DNA from 4 places in the Nonomuraea sp. H19 genome. Region 3 is predicted to be linked to each of the others. Evidence: riboswitches for the same ligand, from Rfam matches in the RefSeq annotation. Region 3 holds a riboswitch; each other region holds the start of a gene.
What was found. Region 3 has a riboswitch for cyclic di-AMP ahead of ACTMTI_RS45045 (coiled-coil domain-containing protein). Riboswitches for the same ligand answer to the same signal wherever they lie in the genome.
Positions count from the first base shown of each region.

Region 1: another riboswitch for cyclic di-AMP. It lies ahead of ACTMTI_RS15835 (C40 family peptidase); the one in region 3 lies ahead of ACTMTI_RS45045 (coiled-coil domain-containing protein).
Region 2: another riboswitch for cyclic di-AMP. It lies ahead of ACTMTI_RS12980 (C40 family peptidase); the one in region 3 lies ahead of ACTMTI_RS45045 (coiled-coil domain-containing protein).
Region 4: another riboswitch for cyclic di-AMP. It lies ahead of ACTMTI_RS33260 (C40 family peptidase); the one in region 3 lies ahead of ACTMTI_RS45045 (coiled-coil domain-containing protein).

Region 1 is NZ_JBQHCV010000006.1:367,891-372,901, forward strand. It holds gene ACTMTI_RS15825 (M48 family metallopeptidase) at 1-1,111, opposite strand, end outside; gene ACTMTI_RS15830 (hypothetical protein) at 1,198-1,974, opposite strand; gene ACTMTI_RS15835 (C40 family peptidase) at 2,262-2,771, opposite strand; cyclic di-AMP (ydaO/yuaA leader) riboswitch at 2,845-3,004, opposite strand; gene ACTMTI_RS15840 (NYN domain-containing protein) at 3,573-4,895, opposite strand.
Region 2 is NZ_JBQHCV010000005.1:255,528-260,538, reverse strand. It holds gene serA (phosphoglycerate dehydrogenase) at 1-1,297, shown strand, start outside; gene ACTMTI_RS12985 (class I SAM-dependent methyltransferase) at 1,707-2,522, opposite strand; gene ACTMTI_RS12980 (C40 family peptidase) at 2,581-2,988, opposite strand; cyclic di-AMP (ydaO/yuaA leader) riboswitch at 3,164-3,304, opposite strand; gene ACTMTI_RS12975 (3-isopropylmalate dehydrogenase) at 3,405-4,451, shown strand; gene ACTMTI_RS12970 (branched-chain amino acid aminotransferase) at 4,665-5,011, shown strand, end outside.
Region 3 is NZ_JBQHCV010000029.1:14,386-19,396, reverse strand. It holds gene ACTMTI_RS45055 (DeoR/GlpR family DNA-binding transcription regulator) at 1-744, shown strand, start outside; gene galT (galactose-1-phosphate uridylyltransferase) at 741-1,820, shown strand; cyclic di-AMP (ydaO/yuaA leader) riboswitch at 1,889-2,027, shown strand; gene ACTMTI_RS45045 (coiled-coil domain-containing protein) at 2,033-2,989, shown strand; gene ACTMTI_RS45040 (hypothetical protein) at 3,028-3,231, shown strand; gene ACTMTI_RS45035 (response regulator) at 3,351-4,028, opposite strand; gene ACTMTI_RS45030 (sensor histidine kinase) at 4,025-5,011, opposite strand, start outside.
Region 4 is NZ_JBQHCV010000017.1:91,735-96,745, forward strand. It holds gene ACTMTI_RS33255 (LuxR C-terminal-related transcriptional regulator) at 588-800, shown strand; gene ACTMTI_RS33260 (C40 family peptidase) at 807-1,850, opposite strand; cyclic di-AMP (ydaO/yuaA leader) riboswitch at 1,856-2,006, opposite strand; gene ACTMTI_RS33265 (amino-acid N-acetyltransferase) at 2,271-2,831, shown strand; gene ACTMTI_RS33270 (hypothetical protein) at 2,854-3,693, opposite strand; partial or broken gene ACTMTI_RS33275 (RDD family protein) at 3,847-4,323, shown strand; gene ACTMTI_RS33280 (RDD family protein) at 4,447-4,935, shown strand.

The DNA.
Region 1 (5,011 bases), on a different contig from region 3:
CGATGAACGTGACCGGGTCCCTGGTGAGGTCGAGCGCGTGGACGTCGGCCCTGGCCTCGATGTGGCGGCTGATCAGGTTCTGGAGCGGGCCCATGATCAGCGAGCCCAGGGTCATGAGGCCCAGGAGCGCGCCGACCGCGCGCGGATCGGTGATCGAGGTGACGCCGGCGCGGCGGCGTACCGAGCCGAAGATCAGGAACAGCAGGATGGCGCCGAACGCGGCCCCGAGGCCGCCGATGAGCGTGCCGTAGAGCACGTCGTCGTCCTCGGCGTGGCCCAGCTCGTGCGCCACGACCAGCTCGACCTCGTTCCGCGGGGCCTGGAGCAGCGTGTCGTAGACGACGATCCGGCGCGTGGCCCCGAAGCCCGACACGTACGCGTTGAGCGCCGTGGTCCGGCGCGAGGCGTCGGCGACCAGCACGTCCTCGACCGGCACGCCGTCGCGCTCGGCCATGGCCAGCAGGTTCGTGCGCAGCGGTCCCTGAGGCATCGACGTGAAGTCATTGAACAGCGGCTCGAACACCACCGGATACACGAACGACGTCACCACCGTCAGCGCGAACGCCCCCGCGGCGGCCGGAATCCACCAGCGCCTGACCTTGCGGGCCAGCGCCACGAGCGCCAGCAGCATCAGGCAGAGCAGGAACGTCTCCACGCCGATGTTCTTGAGCCGGTCGGCGGCCCAGCCCGCCCAGTCCTGGGTGGACAGGCCGTAGTCGCGCAGCAGCGTCTCGAACCAGATCCCGAGCGGCCACCTGATCACCTCACTGATCGCGGTGATGACCACGACGCCCAGGATCACCCGCACCCACCAGGGGCCGCGCAGCCGGCCCAGGACCTTGGCGCCGAACGGGGTGGCCACCAGCAATCCCGCGAAGATGATCGTGAGCGCGAGCGACAGGTAGCCCGGCAGGCTGGTGGCCGCGTCGAACGCCTTCGCGCGGGCGATCTCGGCCGCGCTGAAGTCACGGGCGGGATCGGGCGGCCCCGAGGCCAGCACCCGCCACGGCGTGCTGAACGCGGCCACGGCCACGATCACGACGCCCAGCAGCACCAGCGCCACCCCTGCGGGCCTCCGCGGCCGCCCGTCGCCGCCGTCCTCTCCGGCCATGCTCCCCCTATGCTCCCGGTCCACGGGATCCCCCGGATCCGGATCCCCCGTCGAGACTCCTCCCTGTGTCACATCCTCCGCCTCTCTTACGCGAGCCGATCCCGTACGTAGTCGCGCCACCGTTCCGTCAGCGTGGCCGTGGAGAGCCCGAGCGAGGCGAGCGCCCGGTCGACGCCGGCCGCCTGGGCATCACGGTAGAGCCTCACCAGCGTCTCCTCACCGAACCGGTCGGCGAGGAAGCGACACGCCAGCCACGCCTCCTGGTACGCCCGTGCGAGCCGTATGGGGTCGCGGCCGTCCGCGGCGAATGCGGCCGGTCCCGGCAATCCGGGCGGCAACCGCCCAGCCCGCACCTCGGCGGCCAGCTCAGCGGCGGCGATCCGCACGGGCAGCCCGGCGTCCCGATAGCCCACGTAGTCGGCGAACCCCTCATAAAGCCAGGGAGGCAGCCGATCGGTGCCCGCCACGACGTGGGTGAGCTCATGCGTGAGAACGACGTCCTTGCCGATGGCATTGAGCCTGGCGAAGACCTCGGGAACGACGATCACCCTGCCGCCGTCGGCCACCGCCGCCAGCCCGTCGAACCTTCCGGCCCCGGCCAGCCGAGCCGCCTCCGCCGCGGAGTCCGGGACGACGACCAGCGGCCGCACGCTCCGGCGGAGAACGTCCGAGACCCGCCGCCCGGCGGTGTCGGCCCGCCGCGCCAGCTCCTCGAGCTCACCGCGCGGCGCACGGTGACCGACGACGACGGAACGCGCCCCATGCGCCACGACCACACCGTCGCGCCACAGGCCACGCGCTTCAGGGGGGAGAACGGGGGGTTCGGGGGCGCTGCCGGGGACGAGGAGCAGGAGAACGGCCATCGCAGCTCGTCGGCTCACCCGCTCGGACACGCTGCCCGATCGTAGTCGGCCGCCGACCTGGATCGCGCACGAAGGCCAGGCGGCGGACCATGGCGATGGCCCGCTGTGCGCCGTTGCGGCGGCTCGCCACGTGCGGGTCAGCGGGCGTCTTCCTGGAGGCCGCCGGCCACGTGCGGCGGGTGGCGTGCCGTTGGCTTGCCGTACGAGAAGGGAGAACCCCAGCGCACGACGGCGAGGGAGGTGCGGGGAAAGACAGAGCCCCGCCCGAGATCGGGCGGGGCTGTGAATTAAATACCGGGGCGAACCGCGCCGACGAACGACGACTTGCGCCATCCGCTCAGCTTGACGATTTGCACCCGATAGCCTGTCCGCGGCGAGTGGATCATCTTGCCGTTGCCGACATACATGCCCACGTGGCCGAGCCCGCTGAAGAACAGCAGGTCGCCTGGCTGGAGGTTCTTCCAGGAGACCTTCCGCTTGATGCGGGCGAACTGGCTTGCCGCCACGCGCGGGAGCTTCACTCCGGCCTTTTTCCAGGCGTACTGGGTGAGACCGGAACAATCGAACGAGCCGGGGCCGTCGGCGCCGTAACGGTACGGGTCACCGATCTGCTTCTTGGCCACGGCGATGGCCTTGCTGGCCCTTTCCTTCTGCCGAGCGATCCTGGCCGCCGCCGCGGACTTGGCCGATTTGGCGGTGGTCGCCGCCTTGGCCGTGGTGGCGGTGGTGGCCGAATCGCTCGTCGCCGCCCGCGCCGTTGGGGCATGGAGGATCAGACCTCCGGCCGTCACGGTCATCGTGAGCGCTACTCCGCTCAGGGCAAGGCGGGACAGACGGGGGTTTTGCAGGGAGGTAGACAGGATTTCTCCTTGAGTCTTCCACGAACGCCTACCGGGTTAGCTGACGGATTCGGGCCTGGAAGTCGCCCTACGGCGCGTTACGCGCCGATTCACCCCTGATCCCTGGGGAAGGGATCCATGGTTCCCCGGCTCCGTGCCTCCTGGCTGCACGGACTCGGCAGATCGCCGCCTCATTGAGGTGTCTATATGGGGATGTCGGCGGCGACCGACGGATCTCTATCTGATTCACATCGGGTGACCGATGCCGGTTCGCGACGGCATGGGTTGTCGCCGCGAGGCCAGAAGCTACGCCGAGAGGTCAAGGTTCGGCAAAACGCCAGTCAGGTTGTAAAGATCAGATAACGGGGCCAGTAAGGAAGGAAATCCCTGCTGGAACACCAGGTTTCGTTATGCAAATGTGACCCTGGTCACAATTCCTGGCGCAGGGGTTTGTAAGGTCCCAGATTGTCGCTTTTGTCACACTTTTCGCGCCGCCACCCTGAGCCCCGGCTCCCCCCTTCCGCCGGGCTGGCGCGAGTGTGCAAAGAGGAGAAGATGAGCCGGCGTCGGCAATGCGTGGCCGTTGAAGACCGAAATCACCCATCCTTGGACCCGGAAACGGGCCAGGATGGCAAGAGACGCTACGGGCGGACGGCGCCGATGATGGTGCTGCCGTAGTCGGAAAGCTTGACGACCTTGATGACGCCGCCCGTCAGCGGCGGCTGCGCCAGGTGCGCGGCCACCGGCACCCTCCGTTATTCAGGCCCGGCCCAGCCTGCGCAGCAGCAGAGCGGACGGAACGGGTCTGGCTCCCATCCGCATGACGGACTCGGCCACCTCGCGGTCCGACGACACCACGGCGATGGCCCGGCCGGGCGGCTCAGCGCGTACGAGCTGGCGGATGAGGTCGTCGGCGATCTCCCCCGGCGCGCTGAACAGCACGCGCACCCCCCGCGGCGCCACCACCTGGACGGGGGCGTTGAGCTCGGCGCCGTCGAACACCACGGTCACCTCGACCCTGGTCTGCGCGACCAGCCCGCCGAGCCCGGTCATCAGCCGGTTGCGCTGGTCGGCGAGCGTGAGCGTGCCGTAACCGGTTTTCGTGACGTTGTAGCCGTCGATGATCAGGTGCACCTGCGGCACGGCCAGAATCTGGTCGAGGAGCTGCGGGTCGTCGTCGGCCAGTGCCCGCGCGGGCACTCCGCGCACGCCGGGACGCTCCCCGGTGATCGCCGCGACCGAGTCGGCGGGCCGGCTGATCGTCGTGGGCAGGGCGAGCTCCCTGCGCAGTCCCGCGGAGGCGTCCTGCAGCGCGTCGAGCAGCACCCTGATGCGGGCGTCCTCGATGCTCCGGCCCTCACGGGCGGCCCGGCGCGAGGCTTCGAGCTGCCTTTCCACGTCGGCCAGCCGCTCGCGCAGCCGCCGCAGCTCGGCCTCGCCGGCACTGCCCGCGGCCGAGGCGGCGGTTCTGGCCTCCTCGGCCGCGTGCTCCATCTCCTCGGCCCGCGCCAGCGCGGCCTTGGCGCGCTCGCGGGCGTCGTGCAGCTTACGTCGTAGATCGGAGTTTTCCGCGCGGGCGAGCTTGATCTGCTCGCGCAGCCGGTCGGCCTCCTCCTTGGCGGCGCTCTTCTGCGCGGTGAGCTGCTCGCGCAGCCGCGAGACCACCTCCTCGCGCTCCGACCCCTCGGCCGCCGCGGCCGACTGCTCCAGGTCGGTGCGGGCGGCCTCGATCATCTCCGCCCAGCCGGGCGGCCGGGTGAGGTACGCAGCCGCGGCCACCAGCACGGGGTCGGCGGCGGGCGGCACGTTGCCGTCGGCCAGCGAGGCTACGAGCTCGGGCCACCCGGCGGCCACCGACTCGGCGACCAGCTCGCGGAACTTCTTGTCGTTCTCCAGCTGCGCGGCGATGGGCGCACTGCCCAGTTTGGCGCGTTTGCGCGGGTCGAATTTCGCGATGCCACGCAACGGCTGCGGGATGGAGACAGCGGGCATCGACCCGAGAACCTGAGCCGCCAGGTCGACCACGTTGAGCCGCACCTGCTCGGGAAGCGGGCGAGACAGGCCTTCACCCGCTGAACTCATCCCACTTGTCCCTTCGTGACATGCCCTTTCAGACAAGGGTACGGCTGTTGCGTACCTGACCATAACGGTCGCCCATGTATGGACGAGCGCTTGGTTGGCGAGGTACGACTGTCCCG
Region 2 (5,011 bases), on a different contig from region 3:
CATCACCAGCGCCGCCGAGCAGACCCTCGCCCTCATCCTGGCCAGCGCGCGCAACACGGCCCAGGCGCACGCCGCGCTGAAGAACGGGGAGTGGAAGCGGTCGAAATACACCGGTGTCGAGCTCGACGAGAAGGTCGTCGGCATCCTCGGCCTGGGCAAGATCGGCCAGCTCGTGGCGCAGCGGCTGCAGCCGTTCGGCGTCGAGCTGATCGCCTACGACCCCTACCTGCCGCCGGCTCGCGCCGCGCAGATGGGCGTCAAGCTGCTCAGCCTCGAAGAGGTGCTCAAGCAGGCCGACTTCATCACCGTGCACCTGCCCAAGTCCAAGGAGACCATCGGGCTGATCGGTGACAAGGAGCTGCACGAGGTCAAGCCGAACGTCCGCATCATCAACGTCGCGCGCGGCGGCATCGTGGACGAGGCCGCGCTCTACTCGGCGATCAAGGAGGGGCGCGTCGCGGGAGCGGGCCTGGACGTGTTCTCCAAGGAGCCGTGCACCGACAGCCCTCTGTTCGAGCTGGACCAGGTCGTGGCCACCCCGCACCTGGGCGCCTCCACCCACGAGGCCCAGGAGAAGGCCGGCACCCAGGTCGCGCGGAGCGTGAAGCTGGCGCTGGCCGGCGAGTTCGTGCCGGACGCCGTCAATGTCCAGGGCGGCGCCGTCGCAGAGGACGTCAAGCCGGGCCTGCCGCTGGCGGAGAAGCTGGGCCGGGTGTTCACCGCGCTGGCCGGCGAGGTCGCCACCAAGCTCGACGTCGAGGTGCGCGGCGAGATCGCCTCCCACGATGTGCGGGTGATCGAGCTGGCCGCGCTCAAGGGCGTGTTCGCCGGCGTGATCGAGGAGCAGGTCACGTACGTCAACGCGCCGCTGCTGGCCAAGGACCGCGGCGTCACCGTCGAGCTGGTGACCAGCTCCGAGAGCCCCGACTGGCGCAACGTGATCACCGTGCGCGGCGTGCTCGCCGACGGCCGCCACGTCTCGGTCTCCGGTACGCTCTCCGGTCCTCGCCAGATCACCAAGATCGTCGAGGTCAACGGCTACGAGATGGAGATCGAGCCGACGGCCCACCTGGCGTTCTTCACCTACGCCGACCGGCCCGGCATCGTCGGCGTGGTCGGCCGCCTTCTCGGCGAGCACAGCGTCAACATCGCCTCGATGCAGGTGGCCCGCGACGTCAAGGGCGGCAAGGCGCTGATCGCGCTGACCGTAGACTCGGCGATCCCGGCCGACGTCATCGAGCAGATCATGGCCGAGATCGGCGCGGAGAGCGGCCGCTCGGTGGACCTGGAGGACTGACCTCTCTGGGCGTAGAGCCGTCATCCGGAGCATTCCGGGTGGCGGCTTTTCTTGTCTCACCATGCGAGATGCTAGGACATCCAACGAGATGCCTCGGGTACTGTAACTACAAATGCGCCAGGTGTTCGTACTCATTACCTGCCGCGGCGGGGCCTGTTAGGGCAGGTCGACGACTCGCCGCGGGGTGGTGGCGTGTGTCGGCCGGTAAGTCCCATCCGATCCGGACCGTGAGATCAGGCCTTTTGGTCGGATTCGCGACCGGGGTCCGATATCCCCTTGGAACGCGCCCGCGAAACGAGATGAGAACCATGTACGAGATGTATGCCTGGAACCGCGCCGAAGAGCACGAGGACGAGGCCGCCGAGGCCGTCCAGACCGCGCTGGACCGCAGGGACAACGGCGGCGCCCCTCAGAATTCGAGCCGGTAGAACACCGCCGCCCGCTTCATCCCTGGCAGCGCCTTGGCGATCCGGGCGGCGATCCGGTGCGATGGCGGCAGGCGGTCGAACCCGTCGATGTCGAACGCGCTCACCGCGTTCAGGCAGCGCAGCCTCGGATGGATCGCCACCAGCTCGTCCGGGCCGTCGACACCCCACACCAGCGTGGCGCCGGCCTTGCGCACCGGCCTGTTGAGCTTCTGCATCCGAAGCCCGAGCCTGCTCACCGCGTCGAAGACGAGCCGGCCGCCGGGGAAGCGGCCCACGATCGCCCGGAGGAGGGCCCGGCCCCCGTCAGGATCGAGATAGTAGAGCAGGCCCTCGGCGACGACCAGCACCGGATGGTCGGCCGGGACCTGCTCCAGCCAGGTCAGGTCGGTGACCGATGAGCCGATCGTGTGGTAGCCGGGCGCCTCGGGGAACAGCCGCTCCCGCAGCTCGATGATCTCGGGGTAGTCCACGTCGTACCAGCGGACGGTGGGTGGCGGGGCCAGCCGGTGGAAGCGGGTGTCGAGGCCGCAGCCCAGGTGGAGCACGGTGGCCTCGGTGTGCGCGGCCAGGAACTCGGCCGCCCACCGGTCGATGAAGCGAGCCCTCAGCGCGACCGAGACGGCGAGGGCGGCGTTCATGCCGGTCTTGGAGAAGTCGTGATCGATGCGGTCGATCACCTCGGCGGCCATGTCGTCGCCGAGGATCGGATGCCCGGACCTCGCGTCCAGCGCCCGCCCGTGCAGAGTGGCGAGGAGCGTGGCCTTCTCCTCGGTGAGATGCACCTTCTCGGGTGGCATACCACCACGCTACGTCCGCGAGCGGCCCCGCGACGCGGAGCCGCTCGCGTCGCGCCTCCTACAGGGTCGCCGACTTGAGCATGGCGGGCGCCGGGGTGCGGCGCTGCTCCTTGAGTTCGGACCAGAGCCGTACGCCCTTGGGGTCGGGACGGACGGCGCCCACGAAAGAGTTCCTGCGCCAGCTGGTCAGGCGCTCCTCCTTGACCACGTCACCTGTGCGTGGCGCGTGGACCATGTGGCCGGGCCGGGAGATCATGCCCACGTGCCCGAGGTTGTGGAAGAAGACCAGATCGCCGGGCTTGAGGTCAGCCCAGCCGATTTTCTTGTCGAACGCTCCGTACTGCTGGCGCGCGGTGCGTGGCAGTTGGATCCCTGCCCGCTCGTACGCCCTGAGCATGAGCCCGGAGCAGTCATACCCGCGATTGCCGGTGCCGCCCCACACGTACGGGGTGCCGCGCTTGTGCATGGCGTACTTGAGGGCGATCTTCCAAGCGGGCTTGGGCGCGGGTTGTTCCTGGATGGGCTTGGCGTGAGAGCCGGTCGGAGTGATGGGGTCGTCGGTGGTCGCGGCCTGGGCTGGGGTGGCCAGGATGAGCCCGGCGGCGCCCGCCGCCAGGGCTATGGCGATGCGAGACAGGGGGGTGTCCTTCCATGCGGCCGACCGGGTTAGCTGACGGGCTCGGGCTTGGAAGCAGCCCTACGGCACGGGTGCCGATTCGCCCCAGGGAAAAGTGGGTCCCCGGCTCCACACAACGGCTGCGTGGATTAGGCTCGACGGACTCTAACGAAACGGTCAAAGAGGTGCAATACAGACAAAAAGCCGACGTCCGAAAAGTGAGATGATGTGTTCGTCAGTCGAGACGAGCCGGTAAGGTACCGCCCATGGAGTCGCGTAACATCCGCTTGGCCGTCATCCCCGGAGATGGCATCGGCACCGAAGTCGTGGCCGAAGGACTGAAGATCCTGGAAGCCGTCGGCACGAAGATCGAGCCAACCCACTACGACCTGGGAGCAGCCCGCTACCACCGCACCGGCGAGACGCTGCCGGACTCGGTGCTCGAAGAGCTGCGCGGCTATGACGCGATCCTGCTCGGCGCCGTGGGCGACCCCAGTGTGCCGCCGGGCATCCTCGAGCGCGACCTGCTGCTCCGCCTCCGGTTCGAGTTCGACCACTACGTCAACCTGCGCCCGGTCAAGCTGTTCCCCGGCGTGGAGACCCCGCTGGCCGACACGCCCGCCGAGGACATCGACATGATCGTCGTCCGCGAGGGCACCGAGGGCCTCTACGCGGGCACCGGCGGCGCCATGCGGCGCGGCACGCCCCACGAGATCGCCACCCAGGAGTCGCTCAACACCGCCTACGGCGTCGAGCGCGTGGTGCGTTACGCGTTCGAGAAGGCCATGACCCGGCCGCGCAAGAAGCTCACGCTCGTCCACAAGACCAACGTCCTGACCTACGCCGGCGACCTGTGGCAGCGCACGGTCAACCGCCTGGCGGAGGAATACCCCGAGGTCACGACCGACTACTCCCACATCGACGCGGCCTCGATGTTCTTCGTGACGCAGCCGGAGCGGTTCGACGTGGTCGTCACCGACAACCTGTTCGGCGACATCATCACCGACCTCGGCGCGGCCATCGCCGGTGGCATCGGCCTGGCCGCCAGTGGCAACATCAACCCTGAGCGGACCGCGCCCAGCATGTTCGAGCCGGTGCACGGCAGCGCGCCCGACATCGCCGGACAGGGCAAGGCAGACCCCACCGCGACCATCCTGTCGGTGGCCATGCTCCTCGACCACCTGGGCCTGCACACCGAGGCGGCCAAGGTCGAGCAGGCCGTCGCCGACGACATCGTGGAGCGCCTGGCCGGCTGGGCCGGCCGCACCACCCACGAGATCGGCGACGACATCACCGCGCGAGTATCCGGCTAGGACCGCCTAGCCCCGAAACGCGCCTGGTGGTCCGAAGAGGACTGCCAGGCGCTTTTTCGCGTCTGAACGGCTGAATTACCCCATAGGCCGCTTGCCATCCCATATAGCGAGACAATAGGAAGTACGAGCTGCCCCCGAGCGGCTGCCGCGCAGTCGCACATCCAGCAGTTTTCGGTAGATTTCGCAGAAGTCGTAGAGAGAAGGACCGCCGTCATGACCATCGCTCAGAAGCTCAGCTTCGACGTGCAGCTATCCGACCACGCTCGCACCGCGGCCGAGCGCGAGCAGGTACTGGCGAACCCTGGTTTCGGGCAGACCTTCACCGATCACATGATCTCCATCGACTACACCGACGGCCGGGGCTGGCACGACGCCAGGCTCATGCCGTACGGCCCGCTCTCTCTCGACCCCGCCACCTCGGTCTTCCACTACGCCCAGGAGCTTTTCGAGGGCCTCAAGGCCTATCGCCAGCTCGCCGGCTCGATCGTGATGTTCCGCCCGTACTCGAACGCCACCCGCTTCAACCGCTCGGCCGCCCGCATGGCCATGCCGGAGCTGCC
Region 3 (5,011 bases):
CGCGTGCGAAGCAACGGCGGCGTGCGGGTGGCCGACCTCGTACGCGAGCTCGGCGTTTCCGACATGACCATCCGCCGCGACCTGGAGGTGCTGGCCGAGCGCGGGCTGGTGGAGAAGGTGCACGGCGGTGCGACCGCCGTCGGCCCCGGCTCGACCGAGGAGCCCGGCTTCACCGCCAAATCCGCCCGCCAGCAGCAGGAGAAAGAGGCCATCGCGCGGCGCGCGGCCCAGCTCGTGCGGCCCGGCACCGCCGTGGCGCTGTCCGCGGGGACCACGACCTGGGCGCTGGCCCATCACCTGATCGGCGTGCCGGAGCTCACGGTGATCACCAACTCGATCCCCGTCGCCGACGTGTTCCACCGCAACCCGCGCGCCGACCGCACGGTCGTGCTGACCGGTGGCGTACGCACGCCCTCGGACGCACTGGTCGGCCCGGTGGCCGTGGCCGCGATCCGCCGTCTCCACGTCGACACGCTCTTCCTCGGCGTGCACGGGATGAGCGTGCGCGCCGGGTTCACCACGCCCAACCTGCTCGAGTCCGAGACCGACAGGGAATTGGTGGCGGCCGCGCACCGGCTGGTCGTCCCCGCAGACCACACCAAGTGGAACACCGTCGGCATCAGCACCATCGCCGAGCTGAGTGAGGCCGACGTGGTCATCAGCGACCCGGGGTTGCCCGAGGACGCACGCACCGAACTGGCCGAACGCGCCGGAGAATTGATCATCGCGGAGGGCACCCCTTGAAACGCACCATCACCCATCTGGCCGACGGCCGAGAGCTGATCTACTTCGACCTGCGGGACGACGCCGACCGGAGCGCGATCGACCGGCGGGAGCTGGACTCTCGGCCCGTGGCCTCCGAGATGCGTTACGACCCGCTGACGGAGGAGTGGATCGCGATCGCGGGTCACCGGCAGACGCGGACGTTCCAGCCGACCGGGACGGCGGCCGAGTGCCCGCTGTGCCCGTCGTCGGACACGCGGTCGTCGGAGATCCCGGCGTACGACTACGACGTGGTGGTGTTCGAGAACCGCTTCCCCTCTTTTTCTGGAAATTTTGGGACTTATCAGGATGTGGGCGGGCTGAGTGAGGTCCGTCCGGGGGTGGGGAGGTGCGAGGTGGTCTGCTTCACCTCCGAACACTCCTCCTCCTTCTCCCGGCTCTCCGACGCCCAGGTGGAACTGGTCATGGAGGCGTGGGCGGACCGTACGGCCGAGCTGTCCGGGATCGAGGGCGTGGAGCAGGTGTTCTGCTTCGAGAACCGGGGCTCGGAGATCGGCATCACGCTCGCTCACCCGCACGGCCAGATCTACGCCTACCCGTACATCACGCCCCGGACCCGGCTCCAGCTCGGCGCCGCGGCCCGCTACAAGGGTCCGGGCAACCTGTTCGCCGACGTGCTGGCGGCCGAACGCGCCGCCGGGACGCGGGTGGTGGCCGCCAACGAGCTGTGGACGGCGTTCGTGCCGGCCGCCGCACGCTGGCCGTTCGAGGTGCACATCTACCCGCATCGGCAGGTGGCCGACCTGGCGGCGCTGACGGAGGCGGAGCGGGCCGCGTTCGCGCCGCTCTACACCTCGGTGCTGCGGGCGTTCGACGGGCTGTTCGGGGTCGTGATGCCGTACATCTCGGCCTGGCACCAGGCGCCCGTGCGGCAGGACCGCGAGCTGGCGTACCTGCACCTGGAGCTGTTCAGCATCAGGCGCGCGCCCGGGAAGCTGAAGTATCTGGCCGGGTCCGAGTCGGCGATGGGCGCCTTCGTCAACGACGTGCTGCCGGAGGAGGCCGCACGCATGCTTCGATCACAAGTAGATCACTAATGGATTTCTAGTTAAGGTCGCATTACTCGTGATCTACCATTAATATCCCCTTATGCACCATCCGTAACGGCTGGCGCACGCCTAATCCCGGGCGCGGTGCCCGGGAGCCGGGGACCCATGCACTTGGGGTGAATCCACTTCGGTGGTAGGGAAGCAACTCCCATCCCGAACCCGTCAGCTAACCCGGTCGGCAGAGGGAGAGGAAACACCACGTGGCGGCTTCGTCCCCCGTGAGTCTTGCCATCGGTCTGATCGCCGCCGCCGCCGTCGCCTTCCTTCCGGCGACCACGGCGTCGGCGGCCCCCAAACCCACTGAATCCGAGCTCCGCACCCAGCTGAAGCAGCTCAACAGCAAGGTCGACAAGCTCATCGAGAAGTACAACCTCAAGCGGGTCGAACTGGCCAAGGCGCAGGAGGCCGCGAAGGCGGCGAAGGAGCGCCTGGCCACGGCGGAGCAGACGCTGGCGGCGACCGAGCAGCGCGTCGGCGAGATCGCCCGGCTGCGCTACCAGAACGGCGACCCCTCCGTGCCGAGCTTCATGCTCCCGGAGAACGGCGGCAGCGCGGCCGTACTCAACCAGGTGACGGCCGAGCAGCAGGCGCTCGTGAACGGCGTGGCCAAGGCGCGCGACGACAAGAAGAAGGCCGCCGACGAGGCCGTCGCGCTCGCCAACGAGATCCGCGGGGACGCGGCCGAGGTGGACAAGCAGCGCGACGAGGCCGAGGACGTCATCGACGACATCAAGAAGAAGCTCGAGGACCTCGTGCCGTTCGGCACGGGCCGCAAGAGCAACGGCAGCTGGGCCCCCGAACTGCCCTCGGGCGCGGACAACATCACCTCCCGTACGCGTCTCATGCGCGCGCAGGTCCAGAAGAACTTCGCGCTGCCGTACGCGGTGGGCTGCTTCCGCGCGGGCTCCGACGGCGAGCATCCGCTGGGCCGGGCCTGCGACTTCATGATGAGCACCGGCGGCTCGATGCCCACGGCCGCCAACAACGCCCTGGGCGACCGGATCGCGGATTGGGCCATCAAGAACAAGGACAAGATCGGCGTCAAGTACGTGATCTGGAAGCAGCGCATCAACATGGGCTCGGGCTGGCGGGCGATGTCGAACCGCGGCAGCGTCACCGAGAACCACTTCGACCACGTGCACATCTCGATGTACTGAGAATGGGACGAATAGCATCTGGTGAGCTATTCGCACACTTGAAGAAGACGACCCAGCTCGGCATCGACGCCCGTCCCGACCGCAGCAGCGCCCTGCTCGACCACGCTCGCCAGCTTCCGCCGCCCGTCATCGGCAAACTCCTCGGTCTTGCGCCAGGAACCGTCGAGCGGTGGGCGACGATCTCCGGCGGTCGATGGGTCCGCTACGGCGACGCGGCCGGCCGCACACCCGGCCGGATGTGACACGAGAGTCGACGAGGCGCGCTGATCGCGCGGCGGGCGACGCCTTCCAGCGCATGCGCTCCGTCCAACGGGCTCTTGACCTGCTGGGCAAGGTGCGCACTCGAAGACAAGCTCAAGGGTCAGGACTGTTCAGGCATTCGTGGGACGAGCAGACCTCGGTTGAACGCCTCGGTGACGGCGGCGGCGCGGTCCCCCACGCCGAGCTTGGCGTAGATGTTCAGAAGGTGGCTCTTGACCGTGGCCTCGGTGATGAACAGCCGGGCGGCCGCTTCACGGTTGGTGTTCCCGGCCGCCACGAGTTCGAGGACCTCGAGCTCCCGCTGGCTGAGCAGTTGCGGCGCGGGCGTCCTGACCCGGTTCATCAGCCGTGCCGCCACCGAAGGCGACAGCACGCTCTCGCCCTTGGCGGCGGCCCGCGCGCCTCGCAGCAGGTCCTCCCGGGGGGAGTCCTTGAGCAGGTAGCCGGTCGCGCCCGCCTCGATCGCCGGAAGGACGTGGGTGTCGGTGTCGTAGGTCGTCAGAACCAGCACGCGCGCGGTGACGCCGAGCCTGGTCAGCTCGGTGATCGCGGTCAGCCCGTCCATGCCCGGCATACGCAGGTCCATCAGGATCACGTCGGGCCTGAGCTCCTGGGCGAGCCGTACGGCTGCGGCGCCGTCCGCGGCCTCGCCCAGCACCTCGAATCCGGGCGCGGAGGCGAACATGCTGCTCAGCCCATCCCTGACGACGGGATGGTCGTCCGCGATCACCAACCGGATCGGGGTCTCGGCTGCCGGCTCGGCCGCGTGATCGGTCATGCGTGGCTCCCGGCCGGCAGGGTGGGAATGCAGGCCGAGATCCCGGTGCCGGCGCCGGGCTCGGACTCGATCTGCAAAGTGCCGGACAGTCCTTCGACGCGCTGACGCATGATCGTCAGGCCGAATCCGCCGCCGCGGGACGGCGGCCGTGACCCGCCGTTTGTGGCAGTGCCGGCTTCGAGACCTGCCGGATCAAAGCCCTTGCCGTCGTCACGTACGTCCAACGCGACCTCGTGCTCCAGGTAGGACAGGGTCACCCCGACCCTGGTCGCGTGCGCGTGCTTGGCCACGTTGGCCAATGCCTCCTGCGCCGTGCGCAGCAGCGCGAACTCGGCCTCCGGTGTCATCGGCCGCACCGTGCCCGTCGTCGTGACGTGAACGGCGAGCCCGTGCAGCTTCGACCACCGGTCGGCGACGTCGGCAAGTGCGTCGCTCAGGCGCGCGCTCTGCAGCGGCTCGGGCCGGAGCGCGTCGACCGAGCGCCGCGCCTCGGCCAGGCTCTCCCTCGCCAGGTTCTTGACGGCGTCGAAGGGCCGGCGCCACGGCGCCGGGACCTCGTGCATCTGCTCGGCCGCCTGGAGTTGCGCGATGATGCCGGTGAGCCCCTGCGCCAGGGTGTCATGGATCTCGCGGGCCATCCGCTGGCGCTCGTCGAGCACGCCCGCCTCCCTGGCCTGGGCGAGCAGCTGCGCATGCAGGCCGGCGTTTTCGGCGAGCGAGGCCTCCAGCAGCCGGTTCGTCCGGCTCAGCTCTTCGAGGATCTGCTCGCGCCGCTCCTCCTCCTTCTCGGCGAGCCGCAGGACCCAGGCGCAGGCCCACATGATGGCGATGTTGAAGGCGACGATGATCACGTGCATCGTCAGGCCGAGCGCGTCCGTCTTGGGGATGCCGGACGCCTGCGCCGTACCGGCCAGGACCGCCGCGGCGGCCACGCCCAGCAGCCGCCACGGCCAGCGCAGGACTGTGAAGGAGTAGATGTAGGC
Region 4 (5,011 bases), on a different contig from region 3:
CCTGACCGCTGACGGATGAGCGAAGCCGGAAATCGGGTTCGTTTCCTCCGGCAGCGCGCCGGTGAGCGTATCGAGGCGCGGGGGAGGTGTTCGAGCATGCACGGCGTGAACGCCTTGCCGGCCGGAGCCCGCGGCCCTGCGTGGCCGGGCGGGCCCCGCCCGCAAGACCGGATCGACCCGCTGACCTGGCGGCGGGTGGGCTCCGTGGCCGAAGCGGAGTCGCCGCGCAGGGCTCATGGGCGGTGGGGGGCGAGCAGCGCCCCACGCGTTACGGACGATCGCGCGACACGTGCTCATTTCGCGATAGCAGGCATATGGTCAGCGAGAAAATCGGCATCGTACGGAGCGAAATCCAAGACACCGGCGAGGCGTATCGGCGTCGGGTCCGGCGCTGCCGGATGGGTCAATGAGACGACACATCGCCCGACCTTCATAACGCGAGTGCGTCACATATATCCGATCATGTCAATAGCGCCCGTCAAGAGTGGCGATTGTCGTGCTTGACGACCTTTCCAGGATGCGTTTACCGTCTGCGAGACGAGCGGCTTTTAGCCCGTCCGAGTTGCTGTTGGGGGGGAGGGCTCCCGATGGGTGTGCTCACCGAAGGGGTTGAGCTTAGCCATGCGGATTTGGCGTTGCTGGCGGAGCTGGCCAAGGGGGTCACGGTCGATCGGGTGGGCAGACGTTTGGACATCAGTGGACGCACCGTACGCCGACGGTTACGGGGCATATGTGACCGCATCGGCGTGGCCACGGCGATCGAAGCCGTGGCCTGGGCAGCCCGCCGACAGTTGATCTAGGGGCGTTCAGTCCGCGATGCGCACCGCGCCGGCGAAGGGCCGGCGCTCGATCGAGGCGACACGTACGACATCACCCGTCTGGGGGGCGTGCACCATCATGCCGCCGCCCAGATAGATGCCGACGTGGTGCAGGTCGTTGTAGAAGAACACCAGGTCGCCTGGGCGCAGCTCGGATTTCGAGATGTGCCGGCCCGCGGTCCACTGGTTCCCGGTGTAGTGCGGCAGCGAGATGCCCACCCGCTGGAAGGCCGCCATCACCAGGCCGGAGCAGTCGTAGGAGTTGGGGCCCTCGGCGCCCCAGACGTACGGCTTGAGCTGCTGCGTGAGCGCCCACCTCGCGGCCTGGGCCGCTTTGCCGTTGCCCGGGATCGGCAGGTTGACCCGGACGGCGCGGGTGCCGGGGCGGCCGGCCTCGCCCAGAGCCCGCCTGAACAGGTCGCTCTCCACGTTCTTCACCAGCTTGGTGATCTTGTCGCGCTTCGATTCGAGGTCTGAGACGATCTTCTGGAGCTCGTCCATGCGCGTCTTGGCGTCGGCTCGGGCGCGGTCGGCGGCGTCCATGGCCTTGGCCAGTTGGTTGACCTCCTCGCCCTGCTCCTGCTCCATCGCGTAGGTCGTCGCCACGATGTCGAGGAACTTCTCCGGGTCCTGGGACGAGGTGAACGCCATCGCCCTGTTCAGGCCGCCCGTTATGTAGGCGTTCTGGGCGAGCAGGACGGCCTTGGCGCGCTTGGCTGCGAAGTCGGCCTCGCTGCCCGTCAGCGTCTTCTGCGCGGCGTCGGCGGCCTTCTTGGCGACTTTGTACTTCTCCCGCTGGCCGTTGTACTGCTCGCTCAGTGTCTCGATCTCCACGTGCAGCTTCTCGACCTGGTCGGAGAGCTCCTTGAGCGAGGGCTTCGGATCAGCGGAGGCCGGACCGGTGGGGACGGCGAATAGGAGTGCGGCGACTATGACGCCTGCCACACCGAGAAGGCGCCGGCGCCGAGCCCGTTCCGGAGGGCGGGCGTTCTTGCCCGCCGACTTCCCCTCACGGCTGAGCGTGCGCTTCACCAACCAGCTCCTCTCATCGACGCCGACCGGGTTAGCTGACGGGTTCGGGCCGGAGCAGCCCTACCGAGAGACTCGGATTCACCCCAGTGGTGGCGTGCGGAGGTCGCCACCGGCGGGTCCCCGGCTTCCCTCGCGGGAATTGGGCGTGTCACCCCGCGACACGCGGGGAAACGTCGTCGCTGGACACTAATGCACTCCGGGTTCGTGCTCAACCAGAACTGCTGGATCTGTAGAGGTTTCACAACCGAAGGGTCACAAGGTGATCTCGTGGACGCTCGTGCAGAACAGACCTTATGTCCTCTTCATCCCTGGTTTTGTGGGAGGTCGCGCCTGTAGTCGTCTGGCCGCGACATGTCACAGTCTTGGGCCAGACGTGGGATTTAGGGCTGAGCCGTAATGACATCTGTACTCTGGAGAGCCATGGAGCAGGTGGCCGAACAACCGACGACGCCCGAGACCGCGGCGGTGGTCCGCCGTGCCCGCACGCCCGACGTGCGGACGATCAGGCGCCTGGTCGACACCTACGCGGGCGCGGGACCGCGGCTCCTGGAGAAGACCACGGTGACGCTGTACGAGGACGTACAGGAGTTCTGGGTGGCCGAGCTGGACGGGCAGGTCGTCGGCTGCGGCGCGCTGCACGTGCTGTGGGAGGATCTCGCCGAGGTCCGCACGGTCGCCGTCGATCCGCAGTGCCGGGGCATGGGCATCGGCCATCGGATCGTCTCCGCGCTCATACGGCAGGCGACGGATCTGGGGCTGCGGCGTGTATTCTGTCTGACTTTTGAGGTCGACTTCTTCGCGCGGCACGGCTTCCGCCCGATCCAGGGCACGCCGGTCTCGCCAGAGGTCTACGCCGAGCTGCTGGCCTCGTACGACGAGGGTGTGGCGGAGTTCCTCGACCTGGAACACGTGAAGCCGAACACCCTGGGCAACACCCGCATGCTGCTCCATCTGACATCGGGTGACGCGGACCTTGACTAGATGGAAAGGTGATTGTTGATACCTATGTCGATACGTTGGGCGGTACAGGCATGTGTCCTGACACGTGCCACATGCGCACGCGAAGCGAGGTGACACGGTGAGCACCGGACAGCCGCCGTATCCACAGGACGAATCCGGCGAGACTTCTGCGCCTGGCACCCCGGACTACGGGCAGCAGAACACGGGCCGCCGCCACGGCGAGCCCGACCCGGACGCAACTGTGGTCGGCTACCGGGCGGACGATGCCTACGGGCAGCAGCCCCAATACGGCCAGCAGGGCTATGCCCAGCAGCCGCAGTACGGACAGCAGCCCCAATATGGTCAGCAACAGCAGTACGGCCAGCAGGGCTACCCCCAGCAAGGACAGCAACCCCAGTCGCAGCCCGACTATGGTCAGCAGGGCTACGGCCAGCAATATGGTCAGGGCCAGCAGCAGGGCTACGGGCAGCAGCCCCAGTCCCAGCCGGGTTACGGCCAGCAGTCGCAGCCCGGCTACGGCCAGCAGCCTTCCTCCGGCCAGTACGGCCAGCAGCAGGGCTACGGGCAGCAGCAGCCGTCCGGTCAGCAGTACGGACAGCAGCAGCAGTCCCAGCCGGACTATGGCCAGCAGGGCTACGGACAGCAGCAGCAGTCCCAGCCCGACTATGGGCAGCAGCAGGGCTACGGACAGCAGTCCCAGCCGGATTACGGGCAGCAGGGCTACGGACAGCAAGCGCAGTCCCAGCCTGACTACGGCCAGCAGTACGGCCAGCAGCCGCAGTCCCAGCCGGGCTACGGGCAGCAGCCCCAGTCCCAGCCGGGCTACGGCCAGCAGCAGTATGGCCAGCAGCCCCAGTCGCAGCCCGGTTACGCCCAGCCGCAATATGGCCAGCAGCAGTACGGCGACCAGCAGTACGGCCAGGCCTACGGGCAGCCGCAGCAGGCCGCCTACGGCCAGCCCGGCTACGGGCAGCAGTACGGACAGCCGGTCGGCGTCCAGCCCCCGGGCGCGCCGGCCCCGCTCGCGGAGTGGTGGCAGCGGCTGGTGGCGAGGATCGTCGACGGTGTGATCTTCGGCATCGTGATGACCGTGGTGACCATCGTTTTCACGCTTCTCCTGGCATCGAGCTACGACTCGACCACCGGGGTGACCACGGGCCTGTTCGGTTCGTTCCTCCTCGGCATCGTGGTAGCGGTCATCCTGACCCTTGCCTACGTCGGCTATGACTTCTTCCTGCACAAGGCGAAGGGTCAGACCGTCGGCAAGATGATCATGGGGATCAAGGTCGTCCAGGTCGGCGGCTCGGTGACACCGGGCGGCATCCCCACCGACGTGGCACTCAAGCGTGCGGGCGGGACGTGGGGCGGCTACATCCTCTACTGGCTGCCCTTCGGGCCCGTGCTCGCCGGCCTTGCGTGCGCCGTCAACGGCGCCTCCCAGTTGTGGGACAAGCCGCTGCAGCAGACGTTCGCGGACAAGTTCGCGGGCACCGTGGTAGTGAAGATCAAGTAGTCTTCCCTGCGCGTAAAACTAGGGGCCGGCTTCCCGCCGGCCCCTATGTTTTGTCCCCCCGGCCGTACCAAAATGGAGACGCCCGCACTCCCCGATTGGCCGCCGAGACGCGAGGTGGAGGTTATGGCCGCGACGCCGCCGTGGGCGGACGCGCTGCCGGCGGAATGGTGGGAACGGCTCGCCGCCCGGCTGATTGAAGCGCTCGTCTTCGGGGTCTTCTATTACATCCTGTTCATCGCGCTCTGGGGCATCTTCCGAACTGTCGGGATGTTGGACGTGCTCGATGGGCGGCTGCCCGGCGTGTGCGCCTGGCTGGTGGCCGGGCTGGGTTATGCGGCCTACGACTGGCGGGCCCATTCCAGGCATGGCAGGACGTTCGGCAAGGCGATCATGAAGATTCGCCTGGCGCCGCGAGACCTTCCGCCGGGAGCGGCGCTGAAACGGGCCCTGGTCTATCCGGCGCCGGTCATGCTGATGGGCATTCCGGTCGTCAATCTGCTGGCTGGAATGTTGCTGTTCGGCGTCGGCTTGCTCATCCTGATCGACAAGCCGCTGGAGCGCGGGCCGCACGACAGGGTTGCCGGAACGCGCGTGGTTAAAGATCTTCGCTGAACCATCCGTACCTGGGCGGATACCTTTTCGCAAAATTTTCTGCTTGATCCGGTAAGGAGCCTGGAGAGACTGGCAT